Regions from separate parts of the Streptomyces tremellae genome, predicted to be linked through region 2. Evidence: riboswitches for the same ligand, from Rfam matches in the RefSeq annotation. Region 2 holds a riboswitch; each other region holds the start of a gene.
The links. Region 2 has a riboswitch for cobalamin ahead of metE (5-methyltetrahydropteroyltriglutamate--homocysteine S-methyltransferase). Riboswitches for the same ligand answer to the same signal wherever they lie in the genome.
Positions count from the first base shown of each region.

Region 1: linked by a shared signal. The riboswitch ahead of ABEA77_RS21380 (ribonucleoside-diphosphate reductase subunit alpha) and the one ahead of metE (5-methyltetrahydropteroyltriglutamate--homocysteine S-methyltransferase) in region 2 are both predicted to bind cobalamin.
Region 3: linked by a shared signal. The riboswitch ahead of cobN (cobaltochelatase subunit CobN) and the one ahead of metE (5-methyltetrahydropteroyltriglutamate--homocysteine S-methyltransferase) in region 2 are both predicted to bind cobalamin.

Region 1 covers NZ_BAABEP010000033.1:4,384-10,230, forward strand. The annotation lists gene ABEA77_RS21370 (hypothetical protein) at 1-89, shown strand, start outside; gene ABEA77_RS21375 (ribonucleotide-diphosphate reductase subunit beta) at 146-1,102, opposite strand; gene ABEA77_RS21380 (ribonucleoside-diphosphate reductase subunit alpha) at 1,213-3,555, opposite strand; adenosylcobalamin-variant (AdoCbl-variant) riboswitch at 3,710-3,800, opposite strand; gene ABEA77_RS21385 (Uma2 family endonuclease) at 3,925-4,512, shown strand; gene mctP (monocarboxylate uptake permease MctP) at 4,576-5,847, opposite strand, start outside.
Region 2 covers NZ_BAABEP010000005.1:95,704-101,550, reverse strand. The annotation lists partial or broken gene ABEA77_RS06350 (aldo/keto reductase) at 1-22, opposite strand, end outside; gene ABEA77_RS06345 (L-threonylcarbamoyladenylate synthase) at 415-1,059, shown strand; gene ABEA77_RS06340 (VOC family protein) at 1,152-1,823, opposite strand; cobalamin riboswitch at 2,069-2,272, shown strand; gene metE (5-methyltetrahydropteroyltriglutamate--homocysteine S-methyltransferase) at 2,428-4,752, shown strand; gene ABEA77_RS06330 (GH92 family glycosyl hydrolase) at 4,833-5,847, opposite strand, start outside.
Region 3 covers NZ_BAABEP010000050.1:6,832-12,678, reverse strand. The annotation lists gene ABEA77_RS26030 (precorrin-2 C(20)-methyltransferase) at 1-377, opposite strand, end outside; gene ABEA77_RS26025 (precorrin-8X methylmutase) at 374-1,018, opposite strand; gene cobG (precorrin-3B synthase) at 1,015-2,391, opposite strand; cobalamin riboswitch at 2,508-2,629, shown strand; gene cobN (cobaltochelatase subunit CobN) at 2,661-5,847, shown strand, end outside.

The DNA of each region.
Region 1 (5,847 bases), on a different contig from region 2:
CCGCGACCAGGGCCCGGTGGGCCGAGCTGCACCGCGCCACGTGGTCGAGGGACGCGTGGGCCCTGACCCGCGGCGACGGCAGGGACTGACCGGGCGGGTGCGGGGCGTGCCGGGTCCCCGCGCGGGGACCCGGCACGCGGGCGGCTCAGAACTCGTCGTCGAAGCCGACCGTGCCCTCCACCGCGACCTGGTAGGCGGAGGGGCGCCGCTCGAAGAAGTTCGTCAGCTCCTGCACGCCCTGGAGCTCCATGTACGAGAACGGGTTCTGCGACCCGTACACCGGGGCGAAGCCCAGCCGCTGGAGCCGCTGGTCGGCGACGCACTGGAGGTACTCGCGCATGGACGCGGTGTTCATGCCGGGCATCCCCTCGCCGCACAGGTCGTGCGCGAACTGGAGCTCCGCCTCCACCGCTTCCTTGATCATCTCCGTGACCTGGCCGCGGAGCGCCTCGTCGAACAGCCCGGGCTCCTCCCGCCTGACCGTGTCCACCACGTCGAAGGCGAAGCTCATGTGCATCGTCTCGTCGCGGAAGACCCAGTTGGTGCCGGTCGCGAGGCCGTGCAGCAGGCCGCGCGAGCGGAACCAGTAGACGTACGCGAACGCCCCGTAGAAGAACAGGCCCTCGATGCAGGCGGCGAAGCAGATCAGGTTGAGCAGGAAGCGGCGCCGGTCGGCGGCGGTCTCCAGCCGGTCGATCTGCTCGACCTGGTCCATCCAGCGGAAGCAGAAGGCGGCCTTCTCGCGGATCGACGGGATGTTCTCGACGGCCGCGAACGCGGCGGCCCGGTCCTCTGGATCGGGCAGGTAGGTGTCGAGCAGCGTCAGGTAGAACTGGACGTGCACCGCCTCCTCGAACAGCTGCCGCGACAGGTAGAGCCGCGCCTCGGGCGAGTTGATGTGCTTGTACAGCGTGAGCACGAGGTTGTTCGCCACGATCGAGTCACCCGTCGCGAAGAACGCCACGAGGCGGCCGATCATGTGCTGCTCGGCCGGTGAGAGCTTCGCCAGGTCGGAGACGTCGGAGTGCAGGTCCACCTCCTCCACGGTCCAGGTGTTGCGGATCGCGGCGCGGTAGCGCTCGTAGAAGTCGGGGTACCGCATCGGCCGCAGGGTCAGCTCGAAACCGGGGTCGAGGAGGTTGCCCCTGCGAGCGGCCTCCGTGGTCTTCGTGGGCCCGGTCGGGGTGTCGGTCTCGGGTGCGGTGGGCGGGTTCACTGGCAGGCCTCACAGGACTCGGGGTTTTCCAGGGAGCAGGCGACGGCGTCGCCGTCTGCGGGCGCGGCGGCCGCGCTGCGGCCCGCCGCGGCGCGCGCGATCCGGGTGGCGGGACGCGAGCGCAGGTAGTAGGTGGTCTTGAGGCCCTGCCGCCAGGCGTACGCGTACATCGAGCTGAGCTTCCCGATGGTCGGCGTCTCCAGGAACAGGTTGAGCGACTGGGCCTGGTCGAGGTAGGGCGTGCGGGCCGCGGCCAGGTCGATCAGCGCGCGCTGCGGCAGCTCCCACGCGGTGCGGTACAGGGCGCGCAGCTCCGCGGGCGCCCGTTCGAGGCCCGCCACCGAGCCGTTCGCCTCGCGCAGCGCCTCCCTGGTCTGCTCGTCCCACAGCCCGAGCCGCTTGAGGTCCGCCACCAGGTACGGGTTGACCTGGAGGAACTCCCCCGACAGCGTCTCGCGCTTGAAGAGGTTGGAGACCTGCGGCTCGATGCACTCGTAGGCGCCCGCGATCGACGCGATGGTCGCGGTCGGCGCGATCGCGAGGAGCAGCGCGTTGCGCATGCCGGTCGTCGCGATCCTGGCGCGCAGCGCCTCCCACCGCTCGGGCCAGTGGTGCTCCACCTCGTAGTGGTCGGGGTGGAGCACGCCGCGCGCGGCCCGCGTCTCGCGCCAGGCGGGCAGCGGCCCGTCCTCCGCCGCGAGGTCGCAGGAGGTCTCGTACGCGGTGAGCATGACGCGCTCGGCGATCCGGGTCGACAGCTCGCGCGCCTGCGCGGAGTCGAAGGGCAACCGCAGCGCGAAGAACACGTCCTGGAGGCCCATCACGCCCAGCGCGACCGGCCGCCAGCGGGAGTTGGAGCGCCCGGCCTCCCCGGTCGGGTAGAAGTTGCGGTCCACGACCCGGTCGAGGAAGCGCACCGCGACGCGGACGGCCGCGTCGAGCCGCTCCCAGTCGAGCGCGGTGTCCACCCCGCCGTAAGGGCCCGCGGCGGTGAACGCGCCCAGGTTGACCGAGCCGAGGTTGCACACGGCGGTCTCGGAGTCGTCCGTGACCTCCAGGATCTCGGTGCACAGGTTCGACGAGTGGATGACCCGACCGGGCCCGGCGGTCTGGTTGGCCGTGCGGTTCGCGGTGTCCTTGAAGGTCATCCAGCCGTTGCCGGTCTGCGCGAGGGTGCGCATCATCCGCCCGTACAGCTCGCGCGCGGGCAGCGTGGTGCGGGCGAGGCCGGCCGCCTCGGCGGCCCGGTACGCGGCGTCGAACCGCTCGCCCCACAGGTCGGTGAGCTCGGGCACGTCGGACGGCGAGAACAGCGACCACTCCTCGTCGGCGGCGACCCGGCGCATGAACTCGTCGGGGATCCAGTGCGCGAGGTTCAGGTTGTGGGTGCGGCGGGCCTCCTCGCCGGTGTTGTCGCGCAGTTCGAGGAACTCCTCGATGTCGGCGTGCCAGGTCTCCAGGTACACGGCGGCGGCACCCTTGCGGCGGCCGCCCTGGTTCACGGCGGCGACGGAGGCGTCCAGGGTGCGCAGGAACGGCACGATCCCGTTGGAGAGCCCGTTGGTGCCCCGGATCAGCGAGCCGCGTGCCCGCACCCGCGAGAACGGCAGGCCGATGCCGCCCGAGTGCTTCGAGAGCCGCGCGACCTGGTGGTAGCGGGCGTAGATCGAGTCCAGCTCGTCCAGCGGCGAGTCCAGCAGGTAGCAGGAGGACATCTGCGGGTGGCGGGTGCCCGAGTTGAACAGGGTGGGGGAGGAGGGCAGGTACGCGCGGCGCGACATCAGCCGGTACAGGTCGGCGACCTCGGCCAGCGAGGCGTCCGAGGTGTCCCTCGCGAGCCCGGCCGCCACCCGCAGCAGGAAGTACTGCGGCGTCTCGATGACCCGGCGGGTCGTCGGGTGGCGCAGCACGTAGCGCGTGTACACGGTCCGCAGGCCGAAGTACTCGAAGCCGTCGTCGGCCGCCGGGTCCACCAGCGCGTCGAGGGCGGCCCGGTGCGCGGCCGTGAACGCGGCGGTGCGGTCGGCGATCAGCCCCTCGCGGTGCCCGACGGCGATCGACGCGGAGAACGACACGGCGCCCTCGCCCGCCGCCTCCTCGGCCACGGCGCGGGCCAGCAGCCGGGCGGCGAGCCTGCTGTACGCGGGGTCCTCGGAGATCAGGCCTGCGGCGGCCTCGGTCGCGAGGTCGCGCAGCTCGGCCGCGTCCGCGTGGGCGCTGCGGCCGCGCAGCGCTGCGGCGGCCACCCTGCCTGGCTCGACGCCGGGCAGGTCGGCGGTGAGGTCCGTGAGAATCCGCAGCAGTTCGGCCGAAACGGGTTCCGGGGGTGCGATGGTCACGCTGGAGGCTCTCCCTCACTTGGCCGGTCCGCGCGGGGCGGGGAACGGCGGTGAGGGCACCGGCCCCTGGGCAGGGCGGGCGGCACCACCGCGTCCACCGGTCCACTCCACGAGACCCGGACGTCCTGGCAGCCCCGGCACCGCGCCGGGGCGGCTGCCGTCAGGTACTCGGACTCGCGCGGACGCACCGCGCACACCGTTGCGGGACAGTCCCGGACTCTCACCGGGTTCCCCTGCGTCGGCAGCGCCATGAGCATACATCTGGGCGCACCCGGCGCAACGACCACTAGATGTTGTGGCGTGTGGCGTTCTGAGGGTCCGGTGTCGGCTGCTTGGGATATCGTTCGGGACTAGAAGGAGGCGCTTCCCGTGACCGCTGTGAGCGACGGGCGCGAGATTGTGCCGGAGGAGTTCGAGGAGGCCGCCGAGGTGTTGGTGGAGCACTTGACCGGCATCCGATTCGGACTCTTCGACGGGAAGATCAGGAGCAAGACAGGGCCGGACCCGGAGCACGGGCGGATCATCGAGTGGCTGACCCGTATCTGCATCCAGGCCAGGCCTGAGCTGTGGCTGTATCCGGAGCAGGGGCTCAAGGTGCAGCAGTACCGCAGGGGCCGGGCCAGGCCGGACGGTGTGCTCACGGAGAGCGGTGCGCTCCTCGGCCGTGGTGAGTGGGCGGAGCCGGAGGGCGCCGTTCCCATGGCCCTTGAGGTCACGTCGTACGACGACGATACCAACGCCCGCGACCGGGTCGAGAAGCCGGCGGCCTACGCCCAGGCGGGCATCCCGGTGTACCTGTTGGTCGATCGGGACAACGCGGAGGTCCGCGTGCACAGCGAGCCCGACGGCGTGCGGTACGAGAGCGTGCGCGTGGTGCCGTTCGGCAAGGAAATCACCCTGCCGGAGCCCGTCGGGATCACGCTCGACACCGAGCCGCTCAAGGACTGGGTGCACTGACCCCGGGCCCGTGGACGGCGACGGGCCACCGCCCGGTAAGAGGCGGCGGCCCGTGGGGGCGGGTCAGTTGACGGGGGCCGGGGGGAGTTCCACCTCGACGTCCTTGTCGCCCGCGTCCGCGGTGTAGTCGCCCGGGCGCGTCTCGTCGGTGCCCTCGGGGGCCTTGAAGGCGCGGAAGACGAAGGTCAGGACGACGGAGACCAGGACGTTCAGCACGAACGCCGTCATGCCGATGTAGCCGATCTGCCCGATGCCGGGGATCTCGGCCGACGAGCCGCCGAAGTGCTTCTGCGTCGGGCTCGCGACGCCGTACGCGGCGAGCGTGCCGTAGACCATACCGGCGGCCCAGCCGGCCAGCAGCGCCCAGCGGTGGAACCAGCGGGTGAACAGGCCGCTGACGATGGCGGGCATGGTCTGGAGGATCCAGATGCCGCCGAGCAGCTGGAAGTTGATCGCCACCGTCTGGTCCATGCCGAGCACGAAGACCAGCGCGCCGACCTTCACCAGCAGGGAGACGAGCTTGGAGACGCGGGTCTCCTGCTCGGGCGTGGCGTCCGGCTTGATGAAGTCACGGTAGATGTTGCGGGTGAAGAGGTTCGCCGCCGCGATCGACATGATCGCCGCGGGCACCAGCGCGCCGATGCCGATCGCCGCGAACGCCACCCCCGCGAACCAGCTCGGGAACATCTGCGCGAACAGCGTCGGGATCGCCAACTGTCCGTTGGACACCTTGATCCCGGCCGCGATCGCCATGAAGCCGAGGATGGCGAGCAGCCCCAGCATCAGCGAGTACAGCGGCAGGATCGTGGTGTTGCGGCGGATCACCTCGCGGCTGCGGCTCGACAGGGTCGCCGTGATGGAGTGCGGGTACATGAACAGCGCGAGCGCGGAGCCGAGCGCGAGCGTGGCGTACCCCCACTGCCCGGTGGGCGGCGGGGCGAGCGAGCCCTTGGGCTTGCCGGTTGCCGGGGAGATCTTCGCGAACGCGTGCGCTGCCTTCGCGAAGATGTCGTCGAAGCCGCCGAGCCTGATCGGGATGTAGATGATCGCCACGAGGATGACGATGTAGATCAGGCCGTCCTTGACGAACGCGATCAGCGCGGGCGCGCGCAGCCCGGACACGTACGTGTACGCCGCGAGCACCAGGAAGGCGATGAACAGCGGCAGGTCCTTGACGAACCAGTTGCCGTTCTGGCCGCCTACGCCCATCACGTCCAGCACGGCCTGGATGCCGACGAGCTGGAGCGCGATGTACGGCATCGTCGCGAGGATGCCGGTGACCGCGATCGCGAGCGACAGGCCGCGGGAGCCGAAGCGGCCGCGGACGAAGTCGGA
Region 2 (5,847 bases):
CGAATGCCTTGTCCTCCGCGGCCGCCACCGCGCCGAGCACCGGGCCGAGGCGCCGGTTGAGCCCGGTGGACACGGCGCCGGGGTGGGCGGCGAGGGCGCGCACCGGACGGCCCGCCGCGTCGAGCCTGCGCCGGAGCTCCAGCGTGAACAGCAGGTTGTCAAGGTTCGACTGCGCGTATGCGGCCGGGGCCCGGTAGGCGCGGCGCTCCCCGTGGGGGTCGTCGCGCTCGACGGGTACGCGCGGCTCGGGGCCCGGCCCGGGGCCGTGCTCGACAGCGGCGGGGACGTCACCGAGCGCCTCACGGCGTTCCGCTGCACCCCCACCCGGCTGACCCGCCTGGTGCCGTGGACGGGCACGACGGGCGCCCCGAGCCGCCCGCTCCGCCGAAGCGCCGGACGGCTAGCATCGCCCGCGTGCCGTACACCACGCAGGTCCACGACTGCCGGACCCCAGAAGCCCTGAAGACCGGTGTCTCCCACGCCACGGAGGCGCTGCGGGCCGGGGCGCTGATCGTCTTCCCGACCGACACCGTCTACGGCGTCGGCGCCGACCCCTTCGACCCGGGCGCGGTCAAGGCCCTGCTGTCCGCCAAGGGGCGCGACGCCGACAAACCCGCCTCCGTCCTGGTGGCCGACGTCGCGGCTGCGGAGACACTGGTCGGCTCCATGCCGCCGGACGCGCGGCGGCTGGCCGAGGCGTTCTGGCCAGGGGCGCTCTCACTCGTCCTGCCCGCGGCCCCCGCTCTCGCCCTCGAACTGGGGAACACCGGAGGGACGGTCATGGTCCGTATGCCCGCCCACCCGGTGGCCCTCGCCCTGCTGCGCGCCGCGGGGCCGGTCGCCCAGTCGAGCGCCAACCTCACGGGCCGGCCGCCCGCGACCACGTGCGAGGAGGCCAGGGCCCAGCTCGGGGACCGCGTCCGCGCGTATCTCGACGGCGGACCGAGCGGGACGCTGCCCTCCACCATCGTCGCGTTCACCGGCGGCTTTGGACCTGCCGTCCTGCGCGAGGGGGCGGTCCCCCGCGCCGCGGTCGAGGAGGCCCTGCGCGGCCTGTGACGCCGCGCGGGCGCGGTGCTCCGCCCGGCCGGGACGGTGCGTGCGGTGCCGGCCGGGTCGCGCCCGTTCCGTGGTGAGGTGGTCCTGCGGTGCTACAGGTCGGCCGGGTCCCTGCGCAGCGTCACCTCGCGCCCCGACGCGGTGCGCACCGTGGCGGCGTGCACGCCCGGCCGGCCGGGCACGAGCACCAGCGGCAACCGCTCGAAGGTCTCGGCACCGATGTGCTCGCGCAGTTCCCCGGCGTCGGCGCTGACCTCAAGCCGGGTCACCGCCGCCCCTCGGTCGCCGCGCTCCACCGCGCCGCGGTCCGGATGGGTGGCGGGGTCGTCGCGGTAGAACCAGTTCGGCAGCCCCCGCCGCCACCCCGCGATCGCACCGTCGGTGCCGGGCGCGGTGGTGATGACGCGCTGGGTGCCGTCGGGCTGGACGCGGCCCGCCGTCCGCGTCACCTCGCCGCCGAGCCGCCGCGCGACCGCGGCCAGTTCCTCGGGGCTGTCGGCCCGCAGGCTCCAGAACATCCACCGGTCGCCGTCCGCGACGGCCCGGTCGAACCAGGCGGCGGCCCCCTCGCCGCGCTCGGCCGCGGGAGCCGTCACCGCCTCGACCTCCAGGTAGACGTCCCCGCCGAGGGGGAAGATCGTGTTGGCGAGGCCGAAGGGGAAGACGCCCCCGTCGTAGTGTGCGAGCCCCGTCTCCTCCCGCACCCGGCGCACGCCGTCGTCCAACTCGCGTACGCCCAGGCAGAGGTGGTCAAGATGAAACATGCCGGTCCTTTCCGGGTTCACCACGTCGCAGCGGGGCTGTACACCCCGTGGGCGAGCACGCCTCCGCCGCGGCGCGCCGGGCCCTGAGGAAGTCGCCCGGCGCATGCCCGCTCCGCCCGCGGAGGCACGCGCACCCCATCCAGGGTGCCCGCTCTCCACCAGGAAGCAGCGGGCGCGTACCGGAATCCGGATGGCCTGGCACGGAGGCCGCGCGGGCCCGTAGGGTGGGTGGCGCAGCTGGTTCGCCCCGTCCGCCAGGCGGTGGCGTCGCAAGAGGGAACCCGGTGGGAATCCGGGACTGCCCCGCAGCGGTGAGCGGGAACGACCGCCGTCATACGCACTGGGCCCCGCGACAGGGGTCTGGGAAGCGACGGCCAGTAGGAATCCGCGTCGGAGACGACGAGGACACGCCCGCGAGTCCGAAGACCTGCCACTGCCCGTACGCGTACCCCACGCGCACGGAACACCGGTGACCTCGTGGGCGGGTCGGCGTGCACCACCGGCGGACGGCCGCGCCTCGCGGGCCGTGCCGCGGGTTGCGTCACCCCTCTCCTCACCACGAGACCCCGGGATCCCAGGGAAACGTCTCTCGAAGGAGAACTCCGTGACCAGCGAGACCACAGCCGCGGCGGCACGGGCCACCGTGTACGGCTACCCGAGGCAGGGGCAGGGCCGCGAGCTCAAGAAGGCGATCGAGGGGTACTGGAAGGGCCGCGTGGACGCCGCCGCCCTCCGCGCCACCGCCGCGGGACTGCGCCGCGCCAACTGGCGCAACCTGGCGGCCGCCGGCCTCGACGAGGTGCCCACGGGCGACTTCTCGTACTACGACCACATGCTCGACACGACCGTCATGGTCGGCGCGGTCCCCGCGCGGCACCGGGCCGCCGTGGCCGCCGACCCGCTGGACGGCTACTTCGCCATGGCCCGTGGCACGCAGGACGTCGCGCCGCTCGAAATGACCAAGTGGTTCGACACCAACTACCACTACCTCGTACCCGAGTTGGGCCCCGACACCGCCTTCTTGGCCGACTCGGCCAAGCAGGTCGCCGAGGTCCGCGAGGCGCTCGCACTCGGCCTCGCCGCCCGGCCTGTCCTGGTCGGCCCCGTCACCTATCTGCTGCTGTCGAAGCCCGCGCCGGGGGTCGCGGCCAGCTTCGACCCGCTGACCCTGCTCGACCGGCTGCTGCCCGTCTACGCGGAGGTGCTCGCCGACCTGCGCGCGGCGGGTGCCGAGTGGGTGCAACTGGACGAGCCCGCCCTGGTCCAGGACCGCACCCCTGCGGAGCTGAACGCCACCGCGCGCGCCTACCGCGACCTGGGCGCCCTCGCCGACCGGCCGCGGCTGCTCGTGGCCTCCTACTTCGACCGGCTGGGCGACGCCCTGCCCGTACTGGCGGCTTCGCCCGTCGAGGGCCTCGCGCTCGACTTCACCGGGCCGGCGGCCGCCAACCTGGACGCGCTCGCCGCCGTCGGCGGCCTGCCGGGCAAGCGGCTCGTGGCGGGCGTCGTCGACGGCCGCAACATCTGGGTGAACGACCTGGAGAAGTCCCTCAGCACGCTCGGCACACTCCTGGGACTCGCCGACCGGGTCGACGTGTCGGCGTCCTGCTCCCTGCTGCACGTCCCGCTGGACACGGCGGCCGAGCGCGACATCGACCCGCAGATCCTGCGCTGGCTCGCCTTCGCGCGGCAGAAGACCGCGGAGGTCGCCGCCCTCGCGCGGGGCCTGGCGCGGGGCACGGACGCGATCGCCGCCGAACTCGCCGTGAACCGGGCGGCGCTGGCCTCCCGCGCCGCCTCGCCCGTCACCCGCGACCCGGCCGTCCGCGCCCGCGCCGCAGCCGTCACCGAGGCCGGGACCCGCCGCTTTCTGCCCTACCCGGAGCGGGCCGCCGCGCAGCGCGCACGGCTCGGCCTGCCGCTGCTGCCGACGACCACGATCGGCTCCTTCCCGCAGACCGGCGAACTGCGGGCGGCGCGCGCCGACCTGCGCTCGGGTCGGATCGGTACCGAGGAGTACGAGGAGCGGATCAGGGCCGAGATCCGGGACGTGATCTCCTTCCAGGAGAAGACGGGACTCGACGTGCTGGTGCACGGCGAGCCCGAACGCAACGACATGGTGCAGTACTTCGCCGAGCAGCTCACCGGCTACCTCGCCACCCGGCACGGCTGGGTCCAGTCGTACGGCACCCGCTGCGTGCGTCCGCCGATCCTCGCGGGCGACATCGCACGCCCCGGGCCGATGACGGTGCGCTGGACGGCGTACGCGCAGTCCCTCACCGACCGTCCGGTCAAGGGCATGCTGACCGGTCCCGTCACCATGCTCGCCTGGTCCTTCGTCCGTGACGACCAGCCGCTCGGGGAGACGGCGCGGCAGGTGGCGCTCGCGCTGCGCGACGAGGTGAACGACCTGGAGGCGGCCGGTACCGGGGTGATCCAGGTGGACGAGCCCGCGCTGCGCGAGACGCTGCCGCTGCGCGCCGCCGACCGCCCCGCCTATCTGGCGTGGGCCACCGAGGCGTTCCGGCTCACCACGGGGGGCGCCGCGCCCGTCACCCAGATCCACACGCACATGTGCTACGCCGAGTTCGGCGACATCGTCGGGGCCATCGACGACCTCGACGCGGACGTCATCAGCCTGGAGGCGGCCCGCTCGCACATGCAGGTCGCCCACGAGCTCGCGGGCCACGGCTATCCGCGCGAGGCGGGCCCCGGTGTCTACGACATCCACTCACCGCGGGTGCCGAGCGCCGAGGAGGCCGCCGCGCTGCTGCGCGCCGGGCTCGGGGCGATCCCCGCTGAGCGGCTCTGGGTCAACCCGGACTGCGGGCTGAAGACCCGGGCCTGGCCGGAGACCCGCGCTTCGCTCGAACACCTGGTCGCCGCCGCCCGCACGGTCCGCGCGGAGCTGGGCGGCCCGTCGGTCTGATCCCGGCGCGGTGCGAAGGCCCCGGGCCCGCGCCGTGTGCGGCGCGGTCCCGGGGCCCGGGGTGCGGGTGCGTGCCGGGGTCAGTGCAGCAACTCGACCTCCGCGAGGGTGCTTTCGTGGTCCGCCACCAGCCGGTAGTGCGTGTACGCGCCCGGGTGGGCGACGGTGAACGGGCGGGTCTGCTTGTCCCACGTGAAGGACTGCCCGGAGCGCCGGTCCACGGTCGTCCAGTGGCTGTTGTCGGTGGAGCCCTGGAGCACCCAGCCGTCCGGGGCCTTGGCGCGGTCCGCGGAGGTCAGGGTGTACTGCACGCCTTCCACCGGGGCGCCCGAGGTGCCGAGCGGCAGGTCGACGGCGGTGAACGAGGCCGATGTGTCGGAGGTGTCGTCGAACAGGGCACCGGGGCCCGAGAGGGCGTCGGTGCGCGGCGTCGGGGCCGTGTCGCCCTGGGTGATGGAGGCGGGTCCGTCCTTCTCGCCGCTGCCCCAGGCGGAGGGCCGCGGCCCCATCGCGAAGTCCAGCGTCCCGCCCTTGACGAGCAGGTCGTGCGGGAGAGACGTGGAGTCCCACCGCTTGCCGTTGAACTTCACGCCCTGGATGTAGACGTTGCGTGAGCTGTTCCTCGGCGCGTTGACCGTCAGGGTCCGTCCGTTGTCGAGGTGCAGGGTGGCCTGCTGGAACAGCGGGGAGCCGATGGTGTAGTCGCCGCTGCCCATCACGAGCGGGTAGAAGCCGAGCGACGAGAAGATGTACCAGGCCGACTGCTCGCCGTTGTCCTCGTCGCCGTGGTAACCCTGTCCGATGTCGCTTCCGGTGTAGAGCCGGGACAGCACCTCGCGGACCTTTGCCTGCGTCTTGTACGGCTGGCCGGCGGCGTCGTACATGTACGTGATGCCGTGCGCGGGCTGGTTGCTCTGGCCGAGCTCGCCCATCCGGGTGTCCCTGGCCTCGGTCATCTCGTGGATGACGCCGCCGTAGGAGCCGGGGAACTGGGCCGTCTCGGGCGTCGAGAAGAACGTGTCGAGCTTCTTCGCGAGGCCGGCGCGGCCACCGTAGATGTCCGCGAGGCCGCGGGTGTCCTGGGGCACGGTGAAG
Region 3 (5,847 bases), on a different contig from region 2:
GCGAGCCGCGCCGCGGCCTCCTCGTAGAAGGCGTCGATGGCGCCGCGGTACCCGCCCGGGTGGTCGGTCGTGCCGGTCGTGACCGGGTAGACGAGCGCCTCCTCGATGTGGTCGGGCCGCAGGTGCGGGGCGGCGATGGCGCGCGCGATGGACCTGCCGTGCCCGGCGCTGTGGTACGCGACGACGTCGGCCTCCGCGATCGCGCGCACCGCGCGCACGGTCAGCAGCTCCGGGTCGCCCGGCCCGAGCCCGACGCCGTACAGCCTGCCGGCCTGCCGGTCGGCCGTCCCGCCCGCGGCCGGGACGGGCTCCGTCCGCGCCGCCGACGCGTCCCCGGCCCCCGGGCGCGCGGCCGTGCCCGTCTCGCCCTCGCTCATCGCTCGTCCTCGCTCGCGATCGCGTTGAGCGCGGCTGCGGCGATGGCGCTGCCGCCGCGCCTGCCGCGTACGACCAGGTGGTCGAGGGCGGCGGGGTGCGCGGCGAGCGCGTCCTTGGACTCGGCAGCGCCGATGAAGCCGACCGGTACGCCGATCACGGCGGCCGGGCGGGGCGCGCCCTGCTCGACCATTTCGAGCAGCCGGAACAGCGCGGTCGGCGCGTTGCCGACGGCGACGACCGCGCCGTCGAGGCGGTCACGCCACAGTTCGAGCGCGGCGGCGCTGCGGGTGGTGCCCAGCTCGGCGGCGAGCGCGGGGACGGCCGGGTCGCCGAGAGTGCACACCACCTCGTTGCCTGCGGGCAGCCGCCTGCGGGTGACGCCGCTCGCGACCATCTGCGCGTCGCAGAGGATCGGCGCGCCCGCGCGCAGGGCGGCGCGTGCGCGGGCGACCACGCCGGCGCTGTGGGCGACGTCGGCGACCAGGTCGACCATGCCGCACGCGTGGATCATGCGGACGACGACCTGGGCCACGTCCGCGGGCAGACCGCTCAGGTCCGCCTCGGCGCGGATGGTGGCGAAGGAGCGGCGGTAGATCTCGGAGCCGTCCTTCTCGTAGGCGAAGCCAGTGGTCGTCGTCATCTCGTCACCGTTGTCGTCGTGGGGGTGTCTGGAGTGTCTGGAGTGCCTGGGGTGTCTGGAGTGCCTGGGTCTCGGCGCGGGTGCCGCCGGGCCGGGGCGGGGTCCGGGCCCGGGTCCGGGCCGGGGCCCGTCGAGGGGGCCGCGTCCGTGACCGTGGTCGTCGCGTACGTGCCGTCCCCCGTGGCCACCTTGTCGAGGTGCGGGCCGCGCGGGTGGCCGCAGCGGCGCGCGCAGCCGGAGAAGTAGACGGGCAGGCGCGCCCTGGGGCCGGCCGCGGCAGCCGCCGCGTCGGCCCGTACGTCCGCGAGCGACTTCGCGCAGCCGGGCCTGCCGGTGCACGCGCCGACGCGGGTCCAGGGCGAGTCCGCGCTGGTCACGAGGCCCGCGGCAGCGGCCCGTCCGAGCAGCACGTCGGCCGCGGTGGGCGTGAGGCCCGGCACGACGAGGCTCCGCCAGGGCGTGACCCGCAGGCCGTCGCCCGCGCCCGCGAGCAGCCGCCACTGCGCGGCGGTGAGCCGCCCGAGCGGCGGCTGTACGCAGACGGCGGCGCGCTCCCCGCCCGGCGCGCGGACCGTGCCGAGCGCGGGCGGGCCGCCGCGCGGCGGGGCGTAAGGGTCCGGTACGTGCTCCGCGCGCACGCCGCCCGCGCCGAGCGCGTCGCGCAGCACGGCGGCGAGGCGCGCGGCGCCGTCCCCCGGCAGTTCGTGTACGCGCCAGGCACCGGAGCCGGCGGCTGCCGTACGGAACGCCTCGGCCGCGAGCAGTGCGGCGCGCGGCGCGTCGGCGGCCCGTACGCGCAGCCGTCCCGGCCCGACGAGCAGCACGGCGCTCCCGGCCCCGGGCTCTGCGAGCAACGTCACATCGGCGCCGAGCGTCGCCACGTCGCCCCGCCCGTCGTCGAGCGCGAAGAGGAACCGTCCCGACAGGTCCGCCGCCCGGTCGCTCGCGCAGACCAGCGCGTCCAGCTCGCGCACCCACAACCGCACGTCAGCGAAGGGGAGTTCGTCCTCCCCGGCGAGCGGGGACGCGACGATGTTGCGGGCGCGCTCGTGCCGCTCGGAGGGCAGCAGGCCCGCCGCGTGCAGCCGGGCGGCGAGAGGCGCGGCGCAGGACTCCGCGAGGCCCCGCAGCTGAACGTTTCCGCGTGAGGTGAGGTCGAGGTGCCCGTCCCCGAGCAGCTCGGCCGCGTCGGCGACCACTTCGGCCTGACGTGCCGTCAGCAGCCCGCCGGGCAGCCGCAGACGGGCCAGCCTGCCGTCGTCGGCGGCGTGCAGCCGCAGCGCCCCGGGGCAGGCGTCGCCGCGGTCACGCACGGGGGATTCATCCCGGTGCGTTCCCTTTGGTGGCATGGCTGTCGACACGGCGGCGAGCATACCCAGCCCCACCTGGGCCACCCACCGCCCGCACACACCACGCCCCGCCGGGCGCCCGCCCCGCCCCGTGCCCCCGGCGGCCATGCGCTCTCCCCACTCCGACCAGCACCGCTTACTATCGAGGGACCAGCGACGGCGTCTGGGAGGAAGGCCGGTGAGAATCCGGCACGGTCCCGCCACTGTGAGCCCGGCACTCTCCGGGTGAGTCAGGAACTCCCGCCGTCCTCCCACTGCCCGGGGCGCGGACCCCGAGGAAGGCGAGCCGCCGCATGCTGCTGCTCCTGTCGACGTCCGACACCGATCTGCTCTCGGCCCGTGCCGCGCACGCGGCGGGCGCGCCCGTGCCGTTCAGGTTCGCCAACCCGGCGCGGCTGCCGCTCGACGACCTGCCGGGGCTGCTCGACGGTGCGGACCTCGTCGTCGTGCGGCTGCTCGGCGGGGTGCGCGCCTGGCAGGAGGGGATCGACGCGCTGCGGGCGAGCGGCGTGCCGCTGGTCGTCCTCACCGGCGAGCAGGCCCCCGACGCGCAGCTGATGGAGGCGTCGACGGTCCCCATCGGCATCGCGGCCGAGGCGCACGCCTACCTCGCGCACGGCGGCCCCGCCAACCTCGACCAGCTGGCCCGCTTCCTCTCCGACACCGTGCTGCTCACCGGGCACGGCTTCGAGCCGCCCGCGCCCGCCCCGACCTGGGGGCACCTGGAGCGCGATGCCGCGCCAGGCGCGACGGGGCCGCTCGTCGCGGTGCTCTACTACCGCGCGCACCACATGAGCGGCAACACCGGTTTCGTGGACGCCCTGTGCTCGGCGATCGAGGCGGCGGGCGGCCGGCCGCTGCCGCTGTACGTGGCGTCGCTCCGCACCCCTGAGCCCGAGCTGCTCGACGCGCTCGGCGCGGCGGACGCGCTGGTCACGACGGTCCTCGCGGCGGGCGGCACCCGCCCTGCCGGGGCCTCGGCGGGCGAGGACGACGAGTCGTGGGACGCGGGCGCGCTGGCCGCGCTCGGCGTCCCGATCCTCCAGGCGCTGTGCCTGACGGGCTCGCGCGCCGACTGGGAGGCCAACGACGAGGGGCTCTCGCCGCTGGACGCGGCCGGGCAGATCGCGGTGCCGGAGTTCGACGGGCGGCTGATCACCGTGCCGTTCTCGTTCAAGGAGATCGACGAGGACGGTCTGCCTTCGTACGTCGCCGACCCGGAGCGCGCCGCCCGCGTCGCCGGGATCGCGGTCCGTCACGCGCGGCTGCGCCACATACCCCCTGCGGACAAGCGCCTCGCGCTGGTGCTCTCCGCGTACCCGACGAAGCACTCCCGCATCGGCAACGCCGTGGGCCTCGACACCCCGGCGAGCGCCGTCGCGCTGCTGCGCCGCCTCGTCGCCGAGGGGTACGACTTCGGCCCGGCCGCGCCGCCCGCGGAGGGCGCTCCCGCGACCGGTGCCCTGCCCGCCGTCCCGGGCCTCGTCTCGGGCGACGGCGACGAGCTGATCCGCGCGCTCATCGAGGCCGGCGGCCACGACCAGGAGTGGCTCACCGAGGAGCAGCTCGCACGCAACCCGGTGCGCGTCCCGGCCGCCGACTACCGCCGCTGGTTCGCCGAACTCCCCGCCGAGCTGCGGGAGTCGGTGGAGGAGCACTGGGGGCAGGCGCCGGGTGAGATGTTCGTGGACCGCACGCACAACCCCGAGGGCGACATCGTCCTCGCGGCGCTGCGGTACGGCAATCTGCTGATCCTGATCCAGCCGCCGCGCGGCTTCGGCGAGAACCCCATCGCGATCTACCACGACCCCGACCTGCCGCCCTCGCACCACTACCTCGCCGCGTACCGCTGGATCCAGGCGCCGCGTGCCGAGGGCGGGTTCGGCGCGGACGCCATGGTCCACCTGGGCAAGCACGGCAATCTGGAGTGGCTGCCCGGCAAGAACGCGGGCCTGTCCGCTGCCTGCGCGCCCGACGCGGCCCTCGGCGACCTGCCGCTCGTCTACCCGTTCCTCGTCAACGACCCCGGGGAGGGCACCCAGGCCAAGCGCCGCGTGCATGCCACCCTCGTGGACCACCTGGTGCCGCCGATGGCGCGCGCCGAGTCGTACGGCGACATCGCCCGCCTTGAGCAACTCCTCGACGAGCACGCGCAGATCGCCTCCATGGACCCGGCGAAGCTGCCCGCGGTCCGGGCGCAGATCTGGACGCTGATCCAGGCGGCGAAGCTCGATCACGACCTCGGGCTCGACCCCGACGAGCGGCCCGACGACGAGGGCTTCGACGAGTTCGTCCTGCACCTCGACGGCTGGCTCTGCGAGATCAAGGACGCGCAGATCCGCGACGGCCTGCACGTGCTGGGCGGCGCGCCCACCGGCGAGGCCCGGGTCAATCTCGTCCTCGCGGTGCTGCGGGCCCGGCAGATCTGGGGCGGCACGCAGTCGCTGCCCGGCCTGCGCGAGGCGCTCGGCCTCGACGAGTCCGCCGCCACCCGCACCGCCGCCGACGAGGTCGAGGCGCGCGCCCGCGCCCTCGTGCAGGCGATGGAGGACGCGGGCTGGGCGCCCTCCGCGGTCGCCGAGGTCGCCGCGGGGCAGCCGGAAGCGGTCGGCCGCATCCTCGACTTCGCGGCGCGCGAGGTCGTGCCGCGCCTCGCGGGCACCACCGACGAGATCGACCACGCGGTCCTCGCGCTCAACGGCGGCTTCGTGCCCGCGGGTCCTTCGGGCTCACCGCTGCGCGGCCTGGTCAACGTGCTGCCGACCGGGCGGAACTTCTACTCAGTCGACCCGAAGGCCGTGCCGAGCAGGCTCGCCTGGGAGACCGGCCAGGCGCTCGCCGACTCGCTGCTGACCCGCTACCGCGACGACAACGGCGAGTGGCCGCAGTCCGTGGGCCTCTCCCTGTGGGGCACGAGCGCGATGCGCACCGCGGGCGACGACATCGCGGAGGCGCTCGCGCTGCTCGGCGTGCGGCCGGTGTGGGACGACGCCTCGCGCCGGGTCACCGGCCTCGAAGCGATCGAGGCGGCCGAGCTGGGCCGCCCCCGCATCGATGTGACGCTGCGCATCAGCGGCTTCTTCCGGGACGCGTTCCCGCACGCCATCGGGCTGCTCGACGACGCCGTGCGGCTCGCCGCCTCGCTGGACGAGAGCGCGGAGGACAACCACGTACGGGCGCACGCGCAGGCCGACATGGCGGCGGGCGCCGACGAACGCCGGGCCACCACCCGCATCTTCGGCTCGCGCCCCGGCACGTACGGCGCGGGCCTGCTCCAGCTGATCGACAGCCGCGACTGGCGCACGGACGCCGACCTCGCCGAGGTCTACACGGTGTGGGGCGGCTACGCGTACGGGCGCGAGCTCGAAGGCCGCCCGGCGCGCGCGGAGATGGAGAACGCGTACCAGCGGATCGCGGTCGCCGCGAAGAACACCGACACCCGCGAGCACGACATCGCCGACTCGGACGACTACTTCCAGT